3 regions of the Marinobacter sp. ST-43 genome follow, and region 2 is predicted to be linked to each of the others. Evidence: predicted binding sites of a transcription regulator. Region 2 holds the regulator's gene; each other region holds the start of a gene.
What was found. The regulator sigma-54, encoded in region 2, starts transcription at its own class of promoters, with help from an activator protein. The targets are predictions, from matches to a motif close to ANTGGCATNNANNTTGCTNT.

Region 1 (6,177 bases), on a different contig from region 2:
GCCTGGAGCCTGCCGGGCGCTCAGAGCCGGCATAACCTGAATTACTGGACCTTCGGGGATTATCTGGCCCTTGGGGCAGGCGGCCATGGCAAGGTGAGCCTTGCCGACGGACGCATCCTGCGATACTGGAAGACCAGGCAGCCCGACGCATATCTCAACCGGATCGGCTCCCGCACCGCTGGCAGTGAAGCCATAGAGCCGGAAGACCGGCCCCTGGAATTCATGATGAATGCGTTGAGACTAAAAAGCGGCACCGACGAAAGACTGTACGGTGAGCATACAGGTTTACCACTGTCGTCCATTGCGGTAAAACTTGAGCAGTTACGAAATGAAAACCTGATCGTCCCCGACCGTCTGCAGGCGACGGCAAAGGGGCAAAGATACCTGAACAGCCTGCTGGAGCACTTTCTCTGATGGACTCAGCCCAGCGCCCACCGCTTATTCCCATGCGCCCGATGAAGCTGCCCATGAAGGTTTCCCTGGTGGCTGCACTGGCACTGTGGCTGGTTCTGGTGGCGTTGAACCAGCCACTGCATACGTCCGCCGCGCCTCAGGGGATTGTCAGTTTACAGCTGGCCGGTACCGCCGAGCAGACTCACGCCATTCTGCGCAGCTGGCGTGACGGCAATCTCGCCATGGCACGGCTATCACTGTGGCTCGACTTTGTGTTCATCGTGGTCTATCTGGCCGCGCTGCTTCAATTAACCCGCCACTTCACCCGGGACAGACCGGGTATCCGGGAACGGATGGTCGCCCGCTGGGTGCGCGCCCTTTTTGTCATCGCAGGCATCAGCGATGTAGCGGAAAACATTGTTCTGCTTAATAACTTCAATCCGCCTTCAGACTCCCTGAGCCTGACCGCCACCATTCTGGCGCTGGTGAAATTCACCGGCCTGATACTTGGCATGGCGGGCCTCGTGGTCATCCGTGCTTCCCGCCGCAGGCCCCTGACTCACTCCCACTGAACTCAGTTGGTGCGATAAAACAACAAATCCCATACTCCGTGGCCAAGACTTTCGCCACGCTTCTCGAACTTGGTGATCGGGCGGTCATCAGGCTTGGGCGAATAACCACCTTGCTCCTGGGTATTGGCAAAGCCTTCTGACGCACTCATCACTTCCAGCATATGCTCAGCGTAGTTCTCCCAGTCAGTGGCCAGGTGCAGAATACCGCCCACCCGGAGTTTATGGCGGATGCGCTGTACAAATTCCGGCTGGATCAAGCGGCGCTTGTGATGCTTTTTCTTGTGCCACGGGTCCGGAAAGAACACCATCACCCGATCCAGACAGGCATCCGGCAGACACAGGTCAATCACATCATTGGCATCAATGCTGTATACCCGCACATTCTCAAGACCACGCGATTCCACTTCTTTCAACAAGGCGCCGACGCCAGGCAGGTGCACTTCCACGCCGATAAAATCCTGCTCGGGTGCAGCTTCGGCCATATCGGCAAGGGATTTGCCCATCCCGAAACCGATCTCCAGGTTGAGCATGTTATCGCGGCCAAACACCTCACGGGGGTCGATCATGCCATTGTCACGGCTCAGTCCGTACTTGGCCCAGTTGCGATCGAAGGCCTTCTTCTGACCTTCGGTCATCCGCCCCTGGCGCAGTACAAAGCTGCGAACACCGCGGCGTGTGGTGACCGGATTCGTATCCTGAGTCTCGTTCTGGTCAGTCATTCTGTGTCCTCAAGCTTCAAAGCGGATCTCATGGAATAAACCTGGCACACAGTTTACCAGAGTCAGCAGCTTCAGGCGGAGACAACCGACCCCTGGCCAGCCTGACGGTCGAGTTGACGGTAACCCAGCGCCTCCATCAGGTGCGACTGGCTCAGGTGTTCAGCACCCTCCAGATCCGCCAGGGTGCGGGCCAGTCGTAATATTCGATGGAGCGCCCGGGCCGACAACCCCAGTCGCTCCATGGCCCGGGTCAACAACCGCTCACTGGCGGCATCCAGCCGGCAAGCCTGATCCAGCAACGCTCCCGAGAGGGCCGAGTTGAGCATCCCACGAGCCTCCTGCCGGGCCCTGGCAGCCAGAACCCTGGCCCTGACACTGGCGCTACTCTCACCGGACACCCCGGAACCGAGCAAGACCTCTCCGGACTGCACCGGAACTTCCACATGCAGATCGAACCGATCCAGTAACGGCCCCGAGATCTTTGCCCGATAACGCATCACCTGTGCCGGCGTGCACTGGCACTCGATATTGGGGTGACCACTGTAACCACACGGGCATGGGTTCATGGCGGCCACAACCTGAAATCGCGCTGGGAAAGTGACCTGCCGCGCCGCCCGGCTGATGGAGATTTCGCCTGTTTCCATAGGCTCCCGCAGCACTTCCAGGACCCGCCGTTCAAACTCCGGCAGTTCATCGAGAAACAACACCCCCCGGTGCGCCAGAGAGATCTCGCCCGGGCGAGGACTGCTGCCACCGCCCACCAGCGCCACCGCAGACGCCGTGTGATGAGGCGCCCTGAATGGTGGCTGACGCCAGCCACCTGGCTTTAGCGGCTGGCCCGCAACGGAATGCACGCTGGCCACCTCCATGGCTGCCTCATCTGGCAAACCTGGCAGAATGCCCGGTAACCGGCTCGCCAGCATACTTTTACCGGTTCCGGGAGGGCCGAAAAACAGCAGATTGTGACCGCCAGCTGCGGCCACCTCCAGCGCCCGACGGGGCACTTGCTGGCCTCGCACCTCTGAGAGATCGGCCACAGACACCGCTGCGGCACCGTCTCCCGGCGTTTCAGATCGAGGAACAGGAACCAGTCTGGCACGGCCCGCCAGATGCTCACATACTGACAGCAGATGGCTGGCGGCAAGCACATCATCACGGCTGGCAAGGGCAGCTTCCTCGGCGTTGTCCTGAGGTAGCAACAGCGAACGGCCTGCTTCGCGAGCCGCCAGTACCGCGGGCAATATCCCCTTGAGGGGCCGAAGCGCACCATCCAGGGACAGCTCTCCGAGAAACTCGTGGCTTTCGAGGCTTTCGGGGGGAATCTGGCCGGAGGCTGCCAGGATGCCCAGGGCAATGGGCAAATCAAAACGGCCACCTTCTTTGGGCAGGTCAGCAGGCGCGAGATTGATGGTGATTCTACGGGCGGGGAATTCGAAACCGGCATTCAGCAGTGCACTGCGAACCCGATCCTTGCTTTCCCTCACTCCGGTTTCCGGCAACCCGACGATGGATAATGCCGGCAGGCCACCAGACAGGTGCACCTCAACGGTAACTGGGGGAGCAGAGACGCCAATGCTGGCGCGCGAATGGACAATAGCGAGCATGACAACCTTCCATGGCACAGAACAATCAGTCGTTGCGGGCAGCGACCCTGCCGCCCGGGCAAACCATCAGGAACTCTGGCGTTGCTCCAGTTCGGCAACACGTTTTTCCAGGGCCTCAACCTTTTCACGGGTTTTCATCAGGACCGCCTGCTGGGCATCAAATTCTTCCCGGGTCACCAGCTCCAGCCGGGACAGAACCGACATCACCGTGGCCCGGGCCTGGGTTTCAAAATCTTCCCGGGCTGCCCGAGCCATATCGGGAACAAACTGGCCAAACTGACCCTGCAACTGAGAAAAAATTTCCTGGGGCCCTTTCATCAATCACCTCTCGTATCGGTTTTTCGGCGATATCAGACTATTTTCCGTGTCGCCGGGGTGTTTGCGGGAGTGTATCACACCCTACCCCCTGCCATACTGTACCCGGTCGGCATTATAATGGCCGCGGCCGATGGCCCGACTGCGCTGTTTTGAGACAATCGCAGGCACAATGCACCACAACAGTGCATCAAGCTGCGCCATTTCGGCACAGACAATAATTAAGAGTTTGTTTTAAAAGCTATTTTTTGCGTTGGCATACCCGATGCTAAAGCCCTCGTACGCAATCCGCACAATTGATGTGCGAGGTGGCAGCATCCCGAACTCAACAACCGGCCGACGGGCCCTCACTGTTGGGACGGCTTTACCAAGGAGAAAGCAATGAAACTTGTGACAGCGATCATCAAGCCTTTCAAATTGGATGATGTCCGTGAGGCACTATCCGAGATTGGCGTACAAGGCGTAACCGTCACTGAAGTCAAAGGCTTCGGTCGGCAGAAAGGCCACACAGAGCTCTATCGTGGCGCGGAATACGTGGTGGATTTCCTGCCCAAGGTCAAAGTGGAGATCGCCATTGGCGACAACCTGCTGGACCAGGTCATCGAAGCCATCACCAAGGCAGCCAATACCGGCAAGATCGGCGACGGCAAAATATTCGTGACTGAACTGGAACAGGCTATCCGGATCCGGACAGGCGAAACCGGCGAAGAAGCGGTCTGATCCAGAACTGACACCCAGCCAACGCAAAAAACTTATAACCTGAAGAGCCTTGTGCGGAGGGCTTCCTATGGAAAGCAATCTCTTTCACCTGCAGTATGCAATAGATACCTTTTATTTTCTCGTGTGTGGCGCATTAGTCATGTGGATGGCCGCAGGCTTTGCCATGCTCGAGTCCGGCCTGGTGCGTGCTAAAAACACCACCGAAATCCTGACCAAGAACGTCGCGCTCTTTGCCGTGGCCTGCACCATGTACCTGGTGTGCGGTTACGCCATCATGTACGGCGGTAACGTCTTCCTCTCCGGCATCGCCGATGTGGACGTGGACGGCGTACTGGGTGACTTCGCCACCCGTGAAGACGGCTTCACCGGCGGCTCCATCTACTCAGCGGCCTCTGACTTCTTCTTCCAGGTCGTGTTCGTGGCCACCGCCATGTCCATCGTGTCCGGCGCGGTTGCCGAGCGCATGAAGCTGTGGGCGTTCCTGGTATTCGCGGTCTTCATGACTGGCTTTATCTACCCGCTGGAAGGCGCGTGGACCTGGGGTGGCGCCGATGTGTTCGGTATGTACAACCTCGGTGATCTTGGCTTCAGTGACTTCGCCGGCTCCGGCATCGTACACATGGCAGGTGCCGCTGCGGCCCTGGCTGGTGTATTGCTGCTTGGCCCGCGTAAAGGCAAATACGGCCCCAACGGTGAAATCCGTGCCTTCCCGGGCGCCAACATGCCGCTGGCCGCTCTGGGTACCTTCATCCTGTGGATGGGCTGGTTCGGTTTCAACGGTGGTTCTGTACTGAAACTCGGCGACGTCGCCAGTGCCAACTCCGTGGCCATGGTGTTCCTGAACACCAACGCAGCCGCTGCCGGTGGCGCTATTGCCGCCCTGATCACCGCTCGCCTGATGTTTGGCAAGGCTGATCTGACCATGCTGCTGAACGGTGCGATCGCCGGTCTGGTAGTAATCACCGCCGAGCCATCCACCCCGAGCGCGCTGACAGCCACTATCTGGGGCGCCCTGGGCGGCATCCTGGTGGTACTGAGCATCGTCACTCTGGACAAGCTGCGCATCGACGATCCGGTCGGCGCCATCTCTGCCCACGGTGTCTGTGGTCTGCTGGGCCTGCTGCTGGTACCGGTTACCAACGGCGATGTCAGCTTCAGCGGCCAAATCATCGGCGCCCTGACCATCTTCATCTGGGTATTCGTAGCCAGTCTGGTCGTCTGGGGTATCCTGAAGGCTGTCATGGGCATCCGTGTGACCGAAGAGGAAGAGTACGAAGGTGTCGACCTCTCCGAATGCGGTATGGAAGCCTATCCGGAGTTTGTCAGCGGCAAGCAGTAACACCGCTACCTATCGGAACGAAAAAGGGCGCCCTTGTGGCGCCCTTTTTCTTTAAGCTCTGGTTCAACCCTCTTCCGGGCGAACCTCATCTTCCAGCGCATCCACCATAAACTGCGGCATGGCCAAGGCACCGTGGTGCACCCCGGCATTATAGTAACGGGTGACAAAGGGGCGGTTGTTGGCATCTTCCTCGCGGAAATACTTCAGCGGGTTTTCCTTGCTGCCCATGGTGCAGCTCCACCAGCCCGTGGGGTATACCGGCTGGGGGAATGGCAATGTCTGCACATGGCCAAAACCGGCTTTGTGCATGTCATCGTGAATGTCCTTGATGATGGTATTGGTGTGCAGCAGGGGGGATTCGCTCTGCTGCACGATGATACCGCCCTCCCTCAGGGCCAACATGGCATCGCGATAGAAATCCAGTGCGAACAGGCCTTCCGCAGGACCCACCGGGTCGGTACTGTCGATAATCAGCACATCAATGCTGTTCGGCTCGATATCACGCATCCACTGGA
Region 2 (6,177 bases):
GGTGGCACACGTGAGAAAGGATTGTAGGTGAATGACGAAACCGGAGGTTATTCCCCTTCACCAAAATAATCGTTGATCAGGGCAGCCAGCGCGTCGATGGCATCCTGTTCGTCCGGGCCATCGGCAACCAGTTCCACTTCGGTGCCCTGGCTGGCGGCCAGCATCATCACCTGCATGATGTTCTTGGCGTCTACGTCCCGGCCTTTGCCGCGGATTCGCACCTTGCTGTCAAAGTCTGATGCGGTGGCCACAAGCTTCGCCGTGGCCCGCGCATGCAGGCCGAGTTTGTTGATGATGGTGATGGGGCGGCAAATCATAGGCGCTCAGATTTCTCCCCGGGCTTGAAGGTGTGGCAGTTCGGTGTGGCGCACCTGCACATTGCGGTAATTGTCGCGGAAATAGCGTCCGAGCTGCTCACACACATAAACGGAGCGGTGCTGGCCACCGGTGCAACCGATGGAAATGGTCATGTAGCTACGATTGCTGTCGGCAAACGAGGGCAGCCAGGTATTCAGGAAGCCCGTGACGTCATCCACCATCTGACGTGTCAGCGGTTCCCGTTCAAGAAATTCGATGACCGGCTGATCAACGCCGGTGTGCTTGCGCAGGCTGGTGTCCCAGTATGGATTGGGCAGGCAGCGGACGTCGAAGACGTAGTCTGAATCCACCGGCACGCCATGTTTGAAGCCAAAGGACTGGAACAGCAGTGCCAGTTCCTGATCCTTGCGGCCGGCCACGCGCTGCTTGATCATGTCGCGTAGCTCATACATGGAGAGCCCGGTCGTGTTGACGTAAAGATCGGCCAGCTTTGACAGGGGTTCCAGTAATTGCTTTTCGTTGGTGATTGCCTCCCGCAGAGACGTCTTGTCATCGCTCAGCGGATGCTTGCGGCGGGTTGCGTGAAAGCGCTGCAGCAGTGACTGCTCGTCGGCATCCAGGAAAATGATTTCAAGCTCGACACCGGTCTGCTTCAGTTGCTGGTAGATGGTTTCAAAATTGGCCAGCTCGGCAGAAAGATTACGGGCATCAATACTGACGGCCATTTTCTTCAGCCGGCCCGGTGCTTCCTGGGTGGCCGCCTCCCGGGTCAGCGGGAACAGCAAACCAATGGGCAGGTTGTCGATGCAGTAGAATCCCAGGTCTTCCAGCACATGCAGAGCCGTACTCTTGCCGGAACCGGATCGGCCACTGACGATAATCAGCTTCATGGGACTGTTTCTCCTTCAATCTGCCTGGCAGCCTGTCCAGATATCAGGCTGATCTCAGTGATTACTCTCCGCCATACGCTGGTAAAGGCTCGCGGCATCTTCACACTGGCGCAGCCGGGCGCAGAAGGTGCTGTCATTGAAGCGCTCCGCCAGCTGGCTCAGTAACTCCAGGTGTTCACTGGTGGCTTCTTTGGGGACGATCAGTGCAAACACCAGATCTACCGGCTGGTTATCGATAGCATCAAAGTCTACCGGCTCCTCCAGAGTCATCAGCACGCCGATGACCCGGTCCAGGCCTTCCAGTCGGCAGTGGGGGATGGCAATACCCTCGCCGATACCGGTGCTACCCAGCCGTTCGCGGGAGACCAGATTGTTGAAGATCTGGGTGTCGCTGAGGATTTCATCCTGAAAGTGAATCCGTTCAGCGATGAACTCCAGCACACGTTTCTTGCTTGAGGCCGGCACCTTACACAGGGTCAGTTCAGGGGCAAGAATATTGTCGATGGTCAGGGATGGCTCGCTCATGGATCGACTGCATGTCCGTAAAAAAAAGGCTGCGGCCGGTTAGCCCCGCCGCAGCTCGTTTCATGAAACACCCGGTAAGGTTCGCGCTTCAGCGACCGCCGTTACCGTGCATCCGGTCTACGTTCTTTTCCTTGTGCTTGAGGATCTGACGGTCCAGCTTGTCGACCAGAGCGTCGATTGCGGCGTACATGTCCTCATTTTCTGCCTTTGCGTGAATCTCACCACCAATCACGTGCAGCGTGGCTTCCGCCATCTGGCGCACCTTCTCGACCTCCAGTGTGACCTGGCAGTTACTGATGTGGTCGAAGTGACGCTCCAGCTTCTCGAACTTGGTGTTGACGTAATCCTTCAGAGCGGGAGTCAGTTCTACGTGATGGCCTGAAATGTTGAGTTGCATAGGCGTCTCCTGTTGTCATACTGCCGGCGTGCTTGCCGGCTTGCGTGCCAGTGCATCTTGCACCGGCGAAAGTTTAAACCAGGCGTTTTCGTTCGTTCGAGGGAGGAATATGCATGGCCTCCCGGTATTTGGCCACGGTACGCCGCGCCACGTTGATTCCCTGTTCCCCTAGCATGGCTGCAATTTTGCTATCGCTCAATGGCTTTTTCGGGGTTTCCTCGGCAATCAGCTTCTTGATCATCGCCCGGATGGCTGTAGACGAGCATTCGCCGCCCTCGGCGGTGCTGACGTGGCTGGAGAAAAAGTACTTCAGCTCAAAAATACCGCGGGGCGTGTGCATGTACTTCTGGGTGGTAACCCGGGAAATCGTGGACTCGTGCATTTCCACCGCCTGGGCAATGTCAGACAGGATCAGAGGCTTCATGGCTTCTTCGCCCTGATCGAGGAACCCTTGCTGGTGTTCAACGATGCGGGTGGCCACTTTCAGCAGGGTTTCATTCCGGCTTTGCAGGCTCTTGATAAACCATTTCGCTTCTTGCAGCTGGTCGCGCAGGTAGGTGTTATCGGCACTGCTGTCAGCCCGGCGGATCAGTGACGCGTAGCTGGCATTCACCCGGATACGCGGAGCGATTTCCGGGTTGAGTTCAACCCGCCAGCGGCCTTCGTGTTTGCGTACGATGACGTCCGGGATAACGTAATCCGGTTCGGCCCGGTCCACGACATCGCCAGGGCGAGGGTTCAGGCTGGTGATCAGGGCCAGTACCTGTTTCAGCTGGTCTTCCTTGAGCCGGCTGCGGCGCAACAGCTGTGCGTAGTCCCGGTTGCCAAGCAGATGCAGGAACTGGGTAACCACCAGTCTCGCCTGGCGCAGCCAGGGGGTATCCGGTGGCAGCTGGTTGAGCTGAATCAGCAGGCATTCCTGGAGATCCCGAGCGAACACGCCGGGCGGGTCGAAGTGTTGCAGGCGGTGGAGTACCGCTTCCACTTCGTCCAGTTCCAGCGGATCTTCTTCGGATTCGTCCAGCAGCCCTGCGTGAATGTCCTCGATGTCAGACGTCAGGTAGCCGCGCTCATCCACGGCATCCAGCAGCGCGTGGGCAATGGCCTGATCCCGCTCGCTCAGGGGCGTCAGGTTCAGCTGCCACTCGAGGTGATCCTGCAGGGTTTCGGTGGGCGAATTACGAGTCTCGAAATCCGATTCGTGCTCGTCTTCGCCCTTGCTGGCCGGCGCCGGGGCAGACTGGTAGATGTCATCCCAGGCGGTATCAACCGGCAGATCATCAGGAATGTTGTCCGGAATATCGTTCTCGGACGACCAGTCTGGGCCGTTCTCGGTTTCGTCCCAGTCCGGGCTCGCGTCCTGGTGGCTGTCGTCCTGGGTGGTCTCAGAGCCGGAAGCTTCGCTGTGCTCGTGCTCTTCGCGTTCGTCGCCTTCAGCGTGCTCATCGTCCTCGGAGGTTTCCAGCATGGGGTTTGATTCCAGCGCCTGCTGGATTTCCTGCTGGAGATCGAGGGTAGAAAGCTGCAGCAGGCGTATAGCCTGCTGCAGCTGGGGCGTCATGGTCAGACTCTGGCCCAGCTTAAGCTGTAATGAGGCTTTCATAACCATGGCTCAAGATCCATAACTCGTGGGCATCCCGGTTGTTGCTTTGCCGGCGCACAGGCCGAAAAAAATGTTGTACGCTGGTTACTTGCCATTGTCTGTGAACAGTATAAGCAAGTTTTTTGCCGAGTTTACTTGCTACAGATCATCAAAACAATCAGGCCTCGGATAAACCCTGTTTTATCAGGTCAGAGCCGGAACTCGTCGCCCAGATATACTTCTTTCACCTGCTGGTTTGCCAGAATGGCTTCGGCATTGCCGGAGGCAATGATGTGGCCTCCGGAAACGATGTAGGCATTCTCGCAGATGTCGAGGGTTTCCCGAACGTTGTGGTCGGTGATCAAGACCCCGATGCCCTTGTCCCGAAGGTGCCGGATGATGTGCTTGATGTCACTCACTGAGATGGGGTCTACGCCCGCGAAGGGCTCGTCCAGCAGAATAAAGGCAGGCTCCATGGCCAGCGCCCGGGCGATTTCAACCCTGCGGCGTTCGCCGCCGGATAGTGCCATACCCACGCTGTCCCGGATGTGAGTAATGTGGAACTCTTCCAGCAACTCTTCCAGCTTGGCGTCCCGTTCCGCCCGGCTCATGCCTTTGCGGGTTTCGAGGATGGCCATGATGTTGTCCCGTACGGTCAGTTTGCGGAACACGGAGGCTTCCTGGGGCAGGTAGCCGATGCCCTTGCGGGCGCGGCCATGCATCGGCAGCGGGGTGATGTCCTGGGTGTCGATGGTGATCCGGCCGTGATCCGCAGGCACCAGGCCCACGATCATGTAGAAGCAGGTGGTCTTGCCGGCGCCGTTGGGGCCGAGCAGGCCGACAATCTCGCCGGAGCGAATTTCCAGAGAAACGTCCAGCACCACTTTTTTCTGCTTGTAGCTTTTTGCCAGATTACTGGCCCTGAGAACTGCCATCCGAACCTTTCCCGTCACTGGATTGAGCTGAATTACGAGGCTGAATCACCATTTCCACCCGGCCGGAGCCGCCGTCGGATGGCGTGCCGCCTTCCGCAGTAACAACGCGGCGAACGGTGTCGTAGTGGATGACATCGCCCCGGAATACGTTGCCACCCTGTTCGATGACGGCCTGTCTTTCAAAAATGACCAGGTTTTCATCGCCAGACCAGGTGATGTTCAGGGCCTTGGCATCGGTCATGCCTTCGCCTTCCTGGCCAGGTTGCCGGTAATGGGCGGGGTTGCCGGCGGCTTCAATCCGGCTGACACCTTGTTGGTTCCGGTAAAGTACCACCCGATCCGCTTCCAGCCGGGTTTCGCCCTGGATCAGTTCGACAGCGCCGGTGTAAACGGCCGTACCGGCGCTATCGTCCAGGCGGGCAGAATCGGCACTGACCTTGATGGGGATGTCTGAATCCAGATTGAATGCCGATACAGGGCCGGCCAGCAATGCCATGGCCAGAATCACTGGCCGGCAGAAAGATCGTTTACCTGACGGTTTCATATTGTCCCTCTACCCGGGAGTTGAGTTCGAGAATGCGTTCGTCGATCCAGGCTTTCATGCCGGTGGAGCGGGTGACGCCGAAAGGCTCGGTGATGGACACCGGATGGTCTGTGTAGACGGTGCCGTTGCTGTTGTCCAGGGTCAGTGCCTCGGTTTCGAGAACGGCTTCGCGGCCTTCGGACTGTCGGGTCAACCGGACGTTCCCCGTAAGTTCCAGCTTTTCATTGTTCTGCTGAAGGCTACCTTCATTGGACTCGATGAGCCAAGGTTCGGGGCTGCCCTCACTGAAAAGCCGGGCTCTCGGCGTGTCCAGATGAGCCGTGCCGGTTTCTTCAAACTGTTCAATTCTGGGGCTTGTGAGATCAATCTGGAGGTTGCCTTGCTCATCCCATGCACGGTACTGGCCGCCCACCACAAAGCCGTCGGGTTCTGCGGGCCCCCGCAGGTCGCTGGCGGCATTCCGTGAGCTGACAGGCTCGTCGCTTTGCCACAGCAAAAAAACGGTTGCTGTTACGGTGACGGCCAGGGCCAGGGTTGTAACCCGCCGTTTGCCACGATCGCCGAAAAGCCGCTCGGTGATCATGCTGGCTCGTCCAGATAGGGAGCAAGAGTGGTGTCCAGGTGCCCTTGAGCCCAGAGCAGGAGATCGCAGGCCTCGCGCACAGCGCCCTGTCCACCGTGGCTGCGGGTACAGTAGTCGGCGTGTTGCTGAACCAGCCAGTAGCCGTTGGGTACCGTGATGCCAAGGCCGGCAAAACGCAGCGCGGGCAGGTCGGGCAGGTCGTCGCCCATGTAGGCAATCTGCTCCGGCTCAAGGTTCATATCCCGGATCAGTTCCAGCAATGCGACCTTCTTGTCTTCGCGACCCTGCATCAGATGCGGGATGCCCAGATCCGACATTCGCTTTTCCGTGAGGGGAGAACGTCGTCCGGTAATCACCGCCACGGTGATGCCTGCCTGCATCAGCTGTTTCAGGCCCAGGCCGT
Region 3 (6,177 bases), on a different contig from region 2:
CGACGATCTGGGAGAGCAGGGTAATACCGTCTACCCCCGGCATCCGGATATCGCTGATGATGGCGTCCGGTTGCTCGTGTTCCAGCCGCATCATGATGCTGTCGCCGCTGTCGAATACACGCGGTTGCATGCCAGCCTGGCTCAGGGCACGTTCCAGCACCCATCGAATACTTCTGTCATCGTCGATAATCCAGACGTTTGCCGGTTGGCTCATTTGCTGTCCTCCAGAGGCAGGAAGATGATGAAATCGGTTCTTCCGGGCTCACTCTCGCACTCCACCAGCCCCCGATGCTGGCCGATGATGCTTTGGGTAATGGAAAGGCCGAGTCCGGTGCCCGAGGCCCGACCACTGATCATGGGGTAGAAGATGTTCTGCAACAGCTCGGGCGGGATGCCTGGGCCGTTATCTATAATGTCGACCCGGCACACCAGTCGGTGACGACGGTGGCCGATGGTGAACTGTCGCAAGGCCCGGCTGCGAAAGGTAATGGTGGGCGTTGCGGAACGCCCGCTTGCGGCTTCGTTTTCGAACGCCGCCTCCATGGCGTTGCGGGCGATGTTCAGGAAGGCCTGGATCAGTTGCTCTTTGTCGCCGGGAAATTCCGGGATGCTCGGGTCGTAGTCGCGTCTCAGGCGCACTCGGCCTTTGCTTTCGGCCTCAATCAGAGTACGGACCCGCTCCAGAATTTCGTGGATATTGGTGGGCGCAATCTTCAGGGCTTTGTTCGGGCCGAGCATGCGATCCACCAGGCTGCGCAGACGGTCCGCCTCGTCGATAATCACACGGGTATATTCTCGCTGGTCGTCGTCTGAAAGCTCGCGGTCCAGCAGTTGCGCCGCGCCACGGATGCCGCCCAGCGGGTTCTTGATCTCGTGGGCCATGCCCCGCACCAGGATACGCGTGGTCTCCTGTTGCGAGATGATGTCTTCTTCCCGGCTGATACGCATCAGTCGGTCTCGGGGCTGGATCTCGATCAGCAGTTCGGTCGGGTCCAGGCTGATGGGAGTCACCGAGTAATCCACCGTCAGTCTGGCACCGCTGATCAAGGCAAATTCAGCTTCCCGGCGGGTGTAGGACTGTCCGTTCTCCACTGCGGCATGCAGAGTGGTCAGGGCATCCTCGGAATCCACCAGAACCTCCTGCAAGGGGAGGCCATGGCTTCGGGTCATACTGGTTTCAAACAGGCTCTCGGCGGCGGGGTTGAGGTAACGGATAGCCAGATTATCGCCAAGTACCAGTACTGCGGTTGTCAGGCTGTCCAGAATGCTCTTGTAACTGCTTCCGGATGTGGTGACTGGATGGGATGGCATGCGTTGCTTCCGTTCTCGACTCATTGGTTGTATCCCTGTGGCTGCAAAAAGCGAACCAGTTTTTTGATATCGGGTAGCCAATGGGCAAGGATCGGGCAGAACGGGCGCAGTGGCCGGTGCGCGCTGCTGTAGCTTGGTGCAGTAGTGAACGGTCAGGCGACAGGCAGCCCGGATTTTGCCCCTTGGCTGCCCAAAGTATGGTCATAACATGGTGCGATTGCACCAAAGTAGTGCGAATAAGGTTAGTTGAGAACGGATGGGCGATGAATCGTGAAGGTAATTGAGCTACCGGATTTCACGCGCACGCCGTTTTCATCAACGATATGAACGCCGGCATTATGGGTGCCCCGATCGATGTTGCTGACGGCTACCGAGCCTGAACTGCTCTGCCCGACCGGTTGTCCATCCAGGGTCACCTCAAACTTGTGGCCCCGTTTCAGTGGTGGTGTGCTTTGCACCTCGAAGGTGACGTTGCCGTTGCCGCTGTGAAAGGCCTGTTCATTTGCGGGATACTGGAACGAAACCGACTGGTAGGCTGCCCCCTCACGTTCTACCCGCTCGCGGAGTTGTTCGGGTTCCTGAACAACTTCCGGCTTTGGCAGGGTAATGGTGGTAACAGGTTTCACCTGGACCTCTTCACCGCCTTCCATGGGTTCATCGGAAAAGGTGACGTTGCCATAGGCATCAACGTGGCGGTAGACCTCGCTATATGCCGTGGTCGAGGCCAGCATCAGCAGGCCAGCGGCGAGTACGATCGGTGCTTTCATGGCAATAACCTGTGGTAATGAACTGGTTTGATTATCGATTGCGGGCAACGTCATTTCAACGTTGTGGCCCGCTTCCTTGGTTACATATCGTTAAGGGCGTGGGTCTTGGCTCAGAACTGGGATTGAGGCCACAAAAAAGCCCCGCACGGGGCGGGGCTTCTGGTCTGCATAGTCTGCACCGAATTGGTGCAGGGCTTTAGCAGGAGTAGTACAGATCGAACTCGACCGGGTGAGTGGTCATGTTCAGACGCTCGACTTCGCCACGCTTCAGGTCGATGTAGCCTTTGATCATGTCTTCGGTGAACACGCCGCCACGGGTCAGGAACTCGTGGTCTGCTTGCAGGCAGTCCAGGGCCTCGGACAGAGTCTCGGCAACCTTCGGAATGTTCAGGGCTTCTTCCTTCGGCAGGTCATACAGATCCTTGTCCATGGCATCGCCAGGGTGGATCTTGTTCTGGATACCGTCCAGGCCGGCCATCATCAGGGCAGCAAAGGCCAGGTACGGGTTAGCGGCCGGATCCGGGAAGCGCACTTCAATACGACGAGCTTTCGGGCTGTTCACGTACGGAATACGGATAGAGGCAGAACGGTTACGGGCGGAGTAGGCCAGCATAACCGGTGCTTCGTAACCCGGAACCAGACGCTTGTAGCTGTTGGTGGCCGGGTTGGTGAAGGCATTGATGGCCTTGGCATGCTTGATCACGCCACCGATGTAGTACAGAGCCGCTTCGCTCAGGCCTGCGTAGCTGTCGCCGGCAAACAGGTTCTTGCCGTCTTTGCTCAGGGACATATGCACGTGCATGCCGGAACCGTTGTCGCCTACAACCGGCTTGGGCATGAAGGTGGCGGTCTTACCGTAGGCGTGCGCTACGTTGTGCACGCAGTACTTCAGGATCTGAACTTCGTCTGCCTTGCGGGTCAGGGTGTTGGCGCCAACACCGATTTCACACTGGCCAGCGGTGCCCACTTCGTGGTGGTGTACTTCAATTTCCAGGCCCATGGATTCCATGGCGGCACACATGGCGCCACGCAGGTCGTGCAGGCTGTCAACCGGCGGAACCGGGAAGTAGCCGCCTTTCACGCCCGGGCGGTGGCCAATGTTGTTGCGGTCGAAGTCTTCGCCGGAAACCCACGCCGCTTCTTCAGAGTGGATGTGGTAAGAAGCGCCTTGCATGTCGACGTTCCACTTAACGGAATCGAACACGAAGAACTCAGGCTCAGGGCCGAACAGGGCGCCATCGGCAATGCCGGTGGACTTCAGGTATTCTTCGGCGCGACGGGCAACAGAACGGGGATCGCGCTCATAACCCTGCATGGTAGAAGGCTCTACAATGTTGCAGGTGATGTTGACGGTGGTTTCTTCGGTGAACGGGTCCAGAACGGCGGTTTCGTCGTCCGGCATCAGGATCATGTCGGATTCGTTGATGCCTTTCCAGCCGGCAATGGAGGAACCGTCGAACATCTTGCCGTCAGCAAAAAAGTCTTCGTCCGCCTCGGTGGCCGGCAGGGTCACGTGCTGCTCTTTACCGCGGCTGTCGGTGAAACGCAGGTCAATCCACTTGACTTCGTGTTCTTTGATCAAATCAATCGTCTTGGACATTGTGCATGCTCCGTAAGGTTTTACATGTTCGTTGTGCCGGATCGTTCAGTGTTCTGAGGCCCGATCTTTTTTCAGGTCAGGGAAGCTTACCAGAAGCTTGTGGCCCTTACCCTCACTATGCGGCTGCTTTGGGATAAGCAATCGGCTTGCCAGTTTTTGTCGGCTGCGCCAGAACAGCGCAGCGACAAGGCTTTCGGGCTAATGTGGCGCAGCTCCTTGGTCGAAGACGGCGCCTATTGCACCACCGCGGTGCACCATAGTGGTGCGAGTTGGCTAATAACGCATAATTATGGTGCAAGCCCCGATTGGTTACATATTAGGCACTAATCTTCATATTATCGCCATGGACTTTTCGATATACTGCGCGCCGCTAATTTCTTCAGGATACCCGTTGTGATTGATAAGCTTAGAAACGTTGCCATTATTGCCCACGTTGACCATGGCAAGACCACCCTGGTTGACCAGCTGCTGCGCCAGTCTGGCACGCTGGACCGGAAAGAGCTCGAGAACGAGCGTGTAATGGACTCCAACGACCAGGAAAAAGAACGTGGCATTACCATTCTGGCAAAAAACACTGCTCTAAAATGGAAAGACTACGACATCAATATCGTAGACACCCCGGGCCACGCTGACTTTGGTGGTGAAGTAGAGCGTGTAATGAGTATGGTGGACAGTGTGCTGCTGGTGGTGGATTCCATCGACGGCCCCATGCCGCAAACCCGTTTCGTAACCCAGAAAGCTTTCGTAGCGGGTCTGCGCCCGATTGTGGTTGTGAACAAGATTGACCGCCCGGGCGCGCGCCCGGACTGGGTTGTGGACCAGGTATTTGATCTGTTTGACAACCTGGGTGCCACCGACGAGCAGCTGGACTTCCCTATTGTTTACGCCAGTGCCCTGAATGGCATTGCCGGCATGGAGCACGAAAACCTCGACGACAACATGGATGCGGTATTCCAGTCGATCGTTGACCACGTGCCAGCGCCTTCGGTTGATCTGGATGGCCCGTTCCAGATGCAGATCTCCCAGCTGGACTACAACAGCTTCCTGGGTGTCATCGGTATCGGCCGAATCATGCGTGGTAAGGTAAAGACCAACACCCCGGTGGTGGCTATCGGTGCCGACGGCAAGAAGCGTAACGGTCGTATCCTGAAGATCATGGGCCATTCCGGCCTGCAGCGTGTGGAAGTTGAAGAAGCCCAGGCTGGCGATATTGTGTGTGTGAGTGGCCTGGACCAGCTGTATATTTCCGATACCCTGTGTGATCCCTCTAACGTTGAAGCGCTGCCGGCGCTGACCGTAGACGAGCCCACCGTATCCATGACCTTCCAGGTGAACGATTCCCCGTTCGCCGGTAAAGAAGGCAAGTATGTAACCAGCCGTAATATCAAAGAGCGTCTGGAAAAAGAGCTGCTGCACAACGTGGCGTTGCGGGTTGAAGAAGGCGATTCTGCCGACAAGTTCAAGGTGTCCGGTCGTGGTGAGCTGCACCTGTCGGTTCTGATCGAGAACATGCGCCGCGAAAACTTCGAGCTGGCCGTAGGCCGTCCGGAGGTGGTGATCAAGGAAGTCGACGGCGAGAAGCAAGAACCGTATGAAAACGTGATCATCGACATCGAAGAGCAGCATCAGGGCCCGATTATGGAGCAGATGGGCCTGCGCAAGGGTGACATGACCAACATGATCCCGGACGGTAAGGGCCGTATCCGCCTGGAATACACCATTCCGGCCCGTGGCCTGATCGGTTTCCGGAACACCTTCCTGACCATGACTTCCGGTACCGGCATCCTGACCTCCACCTTCAGCCACTACGGCCCGGTGAAAATGGGTGACGTAACCAGCCGTCAGAACGGCGTTATCGTTTCCATGGCGACCGGTACCGCGCTGACCTACTCGCTGGAAACCCTGCAGAGCCGGGGCAAGCTGTTCCTGGACCCGGGCCAGGAAATCTACGAAGGCCAGCTGTGTGGTATCCATAGCCGCGACAACGACCTGGTGGTTAACCCCACCAAGGGCAAGAAGCTGGACAACATGCGTGCCTCTGGTAAAGACGAAGTGATCGGCCTGGTGCCGCCCATCAAGTTCACTCTTGAGCAGGCGCTGGAGTTTATCGACGACGACGAACTGGTTGAGGTAACGCCCAAGTCCATTCGTCTGCGCAAAAAGCTCCTGACCGAAAACGAGCGTAAGCGCGCTAACAAGAAGTAACTCTTCCGGGGCCAGGAAATCGTTGTGAGGCAGTAAACGCTTCCGTCTGTTTTCCTGGCCCCTGTATTTTCCTCGCCCGTCTCAGCTAGACTGCCGTTATCCCCGAAACGGAGTTTTCCATGCTGACCCTCTATCCTGAAATCGAGCCCTACGCACGCCACCGACTGGCGGTGGATCATCCCCATGAGCTGTACCTCGAGGAATCCGGCAATCCGGACGGAATTCCGGTGATTGTCGTTCATGGCGGGCCGGGTGGCGGTTGTGAGGATTACCACCGGCGCTTTTTCGACGCCG

Region 1: glnK (P-II family nitrogen regulator) is a predicted target of sigma-54. The motif match lies at 3,856-3,875, and genes of this name have one in related genera.
Region 3: glnA (glutamate--ammonia ligase) is a predicted target of sigma-54. The motif match lies at 3,813-3,832, and genes of this name have one in related genera.

The regions. Positions count from the first base shown of each region.
Region 1 covers NZ_JASSVO010000005.1:87,678-93,854, reverse strand. The annotation lists gene hemW (radical SAM family heme chaperone HemW) at 1-414, shown strand, start outside; gene QPL98_RS09335 (hypothetical protein) at 414-965, shown strand; gene trmB (tRNA (guanosine(46)-N7)-methyltransferase TrmB) at 968-1,684, opposite strand; gene QPL98_RS09325 (YifB family Mg chelatase-like AAA ATPase) at 1,756-3,288, opposite strand; gene QPL98_RS09320 (accessory factor UbiK family protein) at 3,355-3,606, opposite strand; gene glnK (P-II family nitrogen regulator) at 3,985-4,323, shown strand; gene QPL98_RS09310 (ammonium transporter) at 4,391-5,662, shown strand; gene speE (polyamine aminopropyltransferase) at 5,726-6,177, opposite strand, start outside.
Region 2 covers NZ_JASSVO010000002.1:103,613-109,789, reverse strand. The annotation lists gene QPL98_RS04730 (HPr family phosphocarrier protein) at 48-317, opposite strand; gene rapZ (RNase adapter RapZ) at 324-1,208, opposite strand; gene ptsN (PTS IIA-like nitrogen regulatory protein PtsN) at 1,263-1,733, opposite strand; gene hpf (ribosome hibernation promoting factor) at 1,822-2,130, opposite strand; gene QPL98_RS04710 (RNA polymerase factor sigma-54) at 2,204-3,733, opposite strand; gene lptB (LPS export ABC transporter ATP-binding protein) at 3,922-4,647, opposite strand; gene lptA (lipopolysaccharide transport periplasmic protein LptA) at 4,625-5,191, opposite strand; gene lptC (LPS export ABC transporter periplasmic protein LptC) at 5,175-5,774, opposite strand; gene QPL98_RS04690 (HAD family hydrolase) at 5,771-6,177, opposite strand, start outside.
Region 3 covers NZ_JASSVO010000009.1:66,696-72,872, reverse strand. The annotation lists gene ntrC (nitrogen regulation protein NR(I)) at 1-214, opposite strand, end outside; gene glnL (nitrogen regulation protein NR(II)) at 211-1,311, opposite strand; gene QPL98_RS12490 (DUF4124 domain-containing protein) at 1,554-2,078, opposite strand; gene glnA (glutamate--ammonia ligase) at 2,275-3,678, opposite strand; gene typA (translational GTPase TypA) at 4,072-5,883, shown strand; gene pip (prolyl aminopeptidase) at 6,003-6,177, shown strand, end outside.